One region of the Duganella hordei genome, then DNA from elsewhere that is predicted to be linked to it. Evidence: predicted binding sites of a transcription regulator. Region 1 holds the regulator's gene; the other holds the start of a gene.
What was found. Region 1 encodes LexA, which represses DNA repair genes until DNA is damaged. Its sites were predicted from a motif close to ACTGTATNNNNATACAGT; they were not measured.
Positions count from the first base shown of each region.

Region 2: the regulator LexA is predicted to act here: its motif matches at 2,146-2,163, upstream of ABWW33_RS09095 (DNA topoisomerase IV subunit B).

Region 1 is NZ_BPWI01000027.1:20,229-24,282, reverse strand. It holds gene rplI (50S ribosomal protein L9) at 110-562, opposite strand; gene rpsR (30S ribosomal protein S18) at 597-887, opposite strand; gene priB (primosomal replication protein N) at 903-1,208, opposite strand; gene rpsF (30S ribosomal protein S6) at 1,239-1,625, opposite strand; gene lexA (transcriptional repressor LexA) at 1,866-2,504, shown strand; gene ABWW33_RS31135 (hypothetical protein) at 2,538-3,137, opposite strand; gene ABWW33_RS31130 (tetratricopeptide repeat protein) at 3,165-3,929, opposite strand; gene ABWW33_RS31125 (hypothetical protein) at 4,029-4,054, opposite strand, start outside.
Region 2 is NZ_BPWI01000003.1:215,122-219,175, forward strand. It holds gene kdpA (potassium-transporting ATPase subunit KdpA) at 1-97, opposite strand, end outside; gene ABWW33_RS09075 (potassium-transporting ATPase subunit F) at 97-186, opposite strand; gene ABWW33_RS09085 (TorF family putative porin) at 687-1,448, opposite strand; gene ABWW33_RS09090 (P-loop NTPase family protein) at 1,464-1,964, opposite strand; gene ABWW33_RS09095 (DNA topoisomerase IV subunit B) at 2,188-4,054, shown strand, end outside.

The DNA.
Region 1 (4,054 bases):
ACCTGCTTGTTTGTGCCATACTACAAAATTATGACGAGAAAAAAGCCGGGCTAGCCCGGCTTTTTTCTCGATGTTGCAAGCTTGGCAGGCGTTGCCGCCCGCTCAAATCTTAGGCAGCTTCGCCTACGACAGCAACGGTCACTTCCACCACCACGTCGGTGTGCAGAGCAACGCTCACCGGGTGCTCGCCCACGGTCTTCAGCGGACCGGTAGGCATGCGCACGGCAGCTTTTTCAACGGCGAAACCAGCTTTGGTCAGCGCTTCAGCGATGTCGAAGTTGGTGACGGAGCCGAACAGACGGCCGTCGACACCAGCTTTTTGCGAAACGTTCACGGTCATGCCGTTCAGTTTCTCGCCTTGGGCTTGCGCGGCGGCCAGTTTGGCGGCAGCAGCTTTTTCCAGTTCAGCGCGCTTGACTTCGAATTCAGCAACGGCCGACGCGGTAGCGCGGCGAGCCATTTTTTGCGGAATCAGGAAGTTACGTGCGTAACCGTCTTTAACTTTAACGACTTCACCCAGGTTGCCCAGGTTGACGACTTTTTCTAACAGAATGATTTGCATAGTTCTTCTCCAGGATCTTATCTAGACTACGCAATTAAGCGTGGTGCAGATCGGTGTAAGGCAGCAGCGCGAGGTAGCGGGCGCGCTTGATTGCGGTGTCAACTTGACGCTGGTAGTGCGCCTTGGTACCGGTCAGACGTGCTGGCATGATTTTGCCGTTTTCCTGGACGAAGTCCTTCAGGGTGTCGACGTCTTTGTAGTCAACTTGTTCAACGTTTGCTGCGGTGAAGCGGCAGAACTTCTTACGTTTGAACAATGGGTTTTGTTGCTTGCGCTTTTCTTTCAGCTTGAGCTTGTTTTTGTCGAACTTTTTACCGAATGCCATTTTAGGCTCCTGTATTTAAATTGAGCTGTCTGGGACAGCACTAAAATCAATGATGTGAAACACCAGGCTTTTGCTATTGCGATTCTTCTTGTTCAGAAAACCGGTGAACTGATACATGCCTGCCAGTGGCGCCTGACTGAAGCGGCCTGAAATCTCGCCCGCGGCAACCGCGGAAATTTCAAACTCGCTCAATCGGGCAATGCCCGCCTCCATCTGCTGCGACCGGTGCTGCAGGACAGCGTTCACGATCGGCATGCCGGCCGGGGTATAGCGCAAGGCGTCCCGTTCGGCGATCAAGGCGATGAATTGGCTTACATTCACTGGAGCTGATTCAGCCCGGTTCTGAAACAATTAGGCCGCAGGAGCAGCAGCGGCTGCTGGAGCTTCGGTGCGATGCGATTTCGCTGCATCTTCACGTTGTACCGACTTCATCATCGGCGAAGGAGCGGTTTCCGCTTTCTTCATCTTGACGGTCAGGTGACGCAGCACGGCATCATTGAATTTGAAGGCGGTTTCCAGCTCGACCAGGGTCTCGTTGTCGCATTCGATGTTCAGGCAGATGTAGTGTGCTTTAGCCAGTTTCTGGATCGAGTAAGCCATCTGACGACGGCCCCAATCTTCAACACGGTGCACGGCGCCGCCGCGGGTCGTTACGGTGGTTTTGTAACGCTCGATCATGGCGGGCACTTGCTCGCTCTGGTCCGGGTGGACGATAAATACTATTTCATAGTGACGCATGCAAACTCCCTTAAGGACTGTGAATATAGCCCACCCTGGCGTCAAGACAGGTGTGGGAAGAGGTAAGCCCGCGACTATATCAGCTTTTGGGCCAAAAAACCAGCCCCGGCCCGCCGCCGAAATTCCCCGCCCTATGAGGCCGCATGAATTTATTTCGCCCAAAGCAACAAATCCTCTTGCATTTCCTCTCACACTGTACAAAAATACAGACTGTCTATATACACAGGCCCAACGGACTCTATGATCAAGCTCACCGCACGACAGGAACAAATTCTCAATCTGATCAAGGATGCCATCGAAAACACCGGCTTCCCGCCGACCCGTGCCGAGATCGCCAATGAACTGGGCTTCAAATCCGCCAACGCGGCCGAGGAGCACCTGCAGGCGCTGGCGCGCAAGGGCGCGATCGAGATCGCCGCCGGCACCTCGCGCGGTATCCGCCTGCTGGGCGTGCATGCCGAGCCGGCGATGCCGAAGGTGCCGCCGTCGCTGATGATGTCGCTGCCGCTGATCGGCCGCGTGGCCGCCGGCTCGCCCATCCTGGCGCAGGAAAACCTGGAAACCAGCTACAGCGTTGATCCGGCGATGTTCTCGTCCAAGCCGGACTACCTGCTCAAGGTGCGCGGCGAATCGATGCGCGACGCCGGCATCATGGATGGCGATTTACTTGCGGTGAAGAAGGTGGACAGCGCCAAGAACGGCCAGATCGTCGTGGCCCGCATCGGCAACGACGTCACGGTCAAGCGCTACCGGAAGACGGGATCCACGGTGGAATTGTTGCCGGAGAATCCGGACTTCAAGATCATCAAGGTCGATCCGGAAGCGGACGAGTTCGCGCTGGAAGGCCTGGCGGTCGGCCTGATGCGCAGCTGGCACTAAGTTCGCGCCAGCTGCCCGGACGCCGCTATGGTCTTAGCGGCGGTTGTCTGCGGTCGGACGCTGGCCAGGCATGGCGCTGCCGACAACATAGGAAGCCATGCCGTTGTCGCTGTTGTTGACCGAATAGTAGTTCTGTTTGAAGTGCTTGACGTAGCTCGGGTCCTTCAGGAATTCCGAGGTGGCCTGCGCCCACAACTCCGCCTTGACGTCCAGCGCCTGCGCCTTGCGCTGCATCTCCATGGCGATCTCGGTATAGGCCATATCCATGCGCGTGGCCGCGACCTTGCGCTCGGCATCGGTCATCACCGCCGCCACGTCGGCCGGAATGGCTTTGCCGGCCGGCAACAAGGCGTTATAGCTGCCGATGAACTGGTTGTAGCACTCGCTCCATTCAGCGATATTGTTACGCACCTGCTTGACGCCGTCGCGGGAAGCGGAATGGGACGGCATCACCGGCTCGGCGCAGTTGGCCTTGGCGGCCAGGTCGGCACCGTCGTAGCGGCTGGTGTAATAGTCGATGTCCGCCTGGTGCGCGCGGCGCTTGGCCACGATCTGGTCCACATCGGTCGTCCCCGCAGCCCAAGCCTGCGTGCCCATCACGATCATCAGACCAGCAATTATTGCAACTCTCATCGTTTACTCCCGGTTATCACATCGTAGTTATTTGGTGCTCTTGCCCATGATAGAACTGCCGACCCGCATGTTCTGGTCCCAGTTCTGCTGCTGGTCGGTTTCCGCCTGGCGCTGGGTCAGCGCGTTCTGGCTGCGGGCGCTGGCGGTCTTGACGTACTCGGTGGTCTTGGCTTCCCAGGCTGCCTGCGCCAGGTTCACGCTGTCGGCCTGCTTCTTCGCATCGGCGCCGGCGGCCGCGTAGGCCTGGTCCATGCGCGCGATGGACTGGGCAAATTCGGCATCCGTCATCAGGTTGGGCAGGTCGGCCGGGATTGCCTTGCCGGCTGGCAGCAGGCTGTTCAGGTTCTTGACGAAACCGTTGTAGCAGGCCAGCCAGGCGTCGACGTTGACGCCGACCGCCTTGATGTCCCTGACATTGGTGGACATCGCTGGAATGTCCGGCTTGACGCAGTTGAACTTGCTCAGCGTAATATCCGAGCCGTCGTACTTGTTGGCGTAGTAGTCGATCTGGCTCAGCTTGGCCTGGCGCTGCGGCGTCATCTGCAAGGCCGCCTTGGCGTCGGCCACGCCAGCGTCGGCGGCCTTCTTGAACAGCTCGTCGCCCTTGGCCATGTCCACCGCCGTGCCTTCGCCGTACCAGTACAGTTCGCCCAGGTGGAATTGCGCGACGGCGTTGCCGCCGGCGGCCAGCTTGGCGTAGATCGGCAGCGCGCGGGTGTAGTCCTTGGCGGCCATCAACTTGTCGGCATCGGCCAGCTCATCCGCCAGCACGCTGCCGCTGACCAATACCATGCACAACCCGATTATCGACGAAGCTTTCATGTCACACCTTTTTAGTTATAGTCTGAAAAACCAAGTGTATAACCAAACTTAAGGATTTGGCAAAACAATTCAGTGCTTGACCGCCAGCGTGGGCA
Region 2 (4,054 bases), on a different contig from region 1:
CGTCGCCGACGCGGGTCAGCAGGATGCCCAGCGGCCAGGCCAGCGCCAGCAACGCGGCCAGGAACGCCACCAGCAGTAGTATCGATTGCATGGTCATCACAGTTCCTCCGCTTTCAACAGCGCCACGACCAGGTACACCAGCAGGCCGGCGGAGGCGATTGCGCCGATCAGATAGAAGATGCTCATGGCTGGCCTCCCAGCTTGTCGCAGCCGGCGGCAAACGCCACGGTTACGGCAAAGAACACCACCATTGCACCGATAAATACTATGTCCATCACACCCTCACAGGTCTTGTTTTGATAATGAGAAGGTTAGCGGGAAGGGTCTAAAGATTTTGTAAAGACTTGGAGAGCGGGTGTAAACAAACCGTAAAAATCGCGGGGAGGATATGTATGGGGTGTTCGCGCGGAGTCCCTGTTCTGAAGTCTTCTGCTATTTCTTCTGAACCCTTCTGGCGGAACCTATTTCCGGAACAGAACAATCAGTGTGCAGTTAGCAGCCCATACCCTGCTCGATCTGATCGAACAGGCCGGCAGGAATGGGGCATCGCAGGATCCATCGGCGATCGTATTAACCGCCGTGGAAAGAAGCCACGCTCCGCGGAACCCGGCCCGGGTTGGACGCTGCCTGAGCGTCGCAAGTACCGCTTCCGTCTGGAGGATGTCGCCTTCGATTGAAGACCGTTTTTAAAAGGTTTTGTTAACAATCACCTGCAGCGCGGTCTTGCCGAGGAACTTGCCGTTGGCCGGCGAAGCGTAGGCGGTCTTGCTGGCGTTGGTGCCGATGACGGCCAGCGCGCCGGTCACCACGCCGAAGTCCCTGGTCACGCCGATTTTCCAGTCGGTGTAGCTTGCCGCGTCGTTGCGCCTCACTTTCTGGTGGCCCGCATGCAGGTTGACGGTATAGCCCTCGCCCGCATCGATATTGGCGCCGATATCGAGATAGCCGCTGTTCTTGCTGTCGACGAAGCCGAACAGGTTGGTCACCGCGTGCGAATACTTGACGTAGGCCGGCCCGTAGCCCAGCTGGCCGTAGATTTCGGCGGTGTTGGCGTCGACGAAGCCGGACACCTTATCGAGGCCGTTCGACGGGTACACATAACCCAGAACGCCGACGTCATACGACACCGCCTCGCTCACCTGTCCACGCTGGCCGGCGTAGATATCCCATTCGACGTCGCCGCCACCGCCCGCGTCCTTGGTCCACTTGATGGTCGACAGCCAGGTGCCGGCATAGAAGCCGGTCGGGTTGTTGACGTAGTCGAAGCCACCCTGCAGCGCCGGCTGCAAGCGGGTTTGCGAAACGCCGCGATATCGGTAATCGCTGACGACGGCGGCGTTGAAGCTGGTCTCGTTGTCCGGCTTCGCCGCCGGCGCGGCATCCTGCGCGCGCACGCTGCCGCCAAAGACAGCGGCAAAAATTGAGGCGGAGAGTATTAACTTCTTCATGATGCGGTCTTTCTGCTAGTGGGTAAAAACTTCGTGATAGAGGGACTCCATGTCGCCGTTGGCGCCCGCGTGCAGCACGGTGTGGGCCAGCGTCGCCGACATCACATGCGCCACATAAGCGCGCACCGCCGCCAGTTCGGCCGCATCGGCGTCGCCGACGAGCACGAACAGCACCCGCAGCCCCGGATTGAACATGCGCGCCGCGTTCAGCCGCGCGATCAGCGCATACTGCCCCGCCAGATCGGCCTGCGACGGCGCCAGCGGCACCACCGCCAGCCGGGCGGCGATCAGCGCCGCCCGGTTATCGGCGGAGTCACGGCCCGCGGTGTCGATGACGATGTCGCAGCGGCGGCTGCGCAGCCGTTCCAGCTCGGCCACCAGCTCGCGCCCCGAAACGGTGCGCGCGGCGGTGTCGATCAGCGTCACGGTATGGCCGCTGCGGGCGCGCAGCCGGGCCAGATGGGCGGCCACTGCGGCCCTGGCGGCGTCGTTCTGGTTGGCGATGGCGATGATCATGCAAGCCCCTGTTTTGATCGTTGCGATACAAAACAGCTTATCGACGCCGCCGTAAAAACGGTCTAAAAAGGCGGGCCGTCGTTGTAAACATCGTGTATAAATTGGCCCGCGCCTTTTTTTTGGCCCTTTTCCGCCGCGATTACGCCCGGTTGAGGATAGAATACGCAAACGCCCGCATAAAACTGTACATAAACCCAGTATTAAACCTCAAGCTTGATCACGTATGGCCACTAAAAAACCAGTTTCCGACTACAGCGAATCATCCATCCGGGTCCTCAAGGGCCTGGAACCCGTCAAGCAACGCCCGGGGATGTACACCCGTACCGAGAACCCGCTGCACATCATCCAGGAAGTGATCGACAATGCCTCCGATGAGGCGCTGGGCGGGCATTGCAAAAACATCATCGTCACGCAGAACGCCGACGGCAGCATCACCGTCGAGGACGACGGCCGCGGCATCCCGGTCGGCCTGCATCCGGAAGAAGGCGTGCCGACGGTGGAAATCGTCTTCACCCGCCTGCACGCCGGCGGCAAGTTCGACAAGGGTTCGGGCGGCGCCTACGCGTTCTCCGGCGGTTTGCACGGCGTCGGCGTGTCGGTCACCAATGCGCTGTCCAAGCGCCTGGAGATCACCGTCTGGCGCAAGGAGCCCGACGGCACCGGCCTGCACAAGCTGGCCTTCGAGCACGGCGACGTGGTCGAGCCGCTGTCCTCCATCGTCGCTCCGCGCGACGGCAAGAAGTCCGGCACCCGCGTCACCGCCTGGCCGGACGCCAAATATTTCGACTCGCCGGCCATCTCGCAGACCGAGCTTCAGCGCCTGCTGCGCTCCAAGGCCGTGCTGCTGCCTGGCGTCACCGTCACGCTGGCCAACGCCAAGACCGGCGAATCGCAGACCTGGCAGTACAACGACGGCCTGCGCGGCTACCTGACCGAGGCGCTGGCGCAATCGACCGACGGCGAAACCCTGATCCCGCTGTTTGAAGGCGCGCAGTTCGCCGGGCCGGACGCCGAAGGCTTCGCCGAGGGCGAAGGCGCGGCGTGGGTGGTGGCATGGACCGAGCAAGGCGCCGTGGTGCGCGAATCCTACGTCAACCTGATCCCGACGCCGAACGGCGGCACCCACGAATCGGGCCTGCGCGACGGCTTGTACGGCGCCGTGAAGAACTTCGTCGAGATGCACTCGCTGCTGCCCAAGGGCGTCAAGCTGCTGCCGGAGGACGTGTTCGCGCGCGTCTCCTTCGTGCTGTCGGCCAAGGTGCTGGACCCGCAGTTCCAGGGCCAGATCAAGGAACGCCTCAACTCGCGCGACGCCGTGCGCCTGGTGTCGACCTACTCCAAGCCCGCGCTCGAGCTGTGGCTGAACCACCACGTCGACTACGGCAAGAAGCTGGCGGAGCTGGTCATCAAGCAGGCGCAATCGCGCCTGCGCTCGCTGCAAAAGGTCGAGAAGAGGAAATCGTCCGGCGTGGCCGTCCTGCCGGGCAAGCTGACCGACTGCGAATCGACCGACGTCACGCGCACCGAATTGTTCCTGGTCGAGGGCGACTCGGCGGGCGGTTCGGCCAAGATGGGCCGCGACAAGGAATTCCAGGCCATCCTGCCGCTGCGCGGCAAGGTGCTCAACTCGTGGGAGACCGACAAGGACCGCCTGTTCGCCAACAACGAGATCCACGACATCTCGGTGGCCATCGGCGTCGATCCGCACAACGCCGACACCATGCCGGATTTGAGCGGCCTCCGTTACGGCAAGATCTGCATCCTCTCCGATGCGGACGTCGACGGCTCGCACATCCAGGTGCTGCTGCTGACCCTCTTCTTCAAGCACTTCCCAGGGCTGATCGCCAACGGGAACATCTGCATCGCCCGTCCGCCGCTGTACCGCGTGGACGCGCCTGCGCGCGGCAAGAAGCCGATCCAGAAGCTGTACGCGCTCGACGCCGGCGAACTGGTGGCGATCGAGGACAAGCTGCGCAAGGACGGCCTGAAGGAAGGCGCCTGGTCCATCTCCCGCTTCAAGGGCCTGGGCGAGATGAACGCCGAACAGCTGTGGGAAACCACGATGAACCCGGACACGCGCCGCCTGCTGC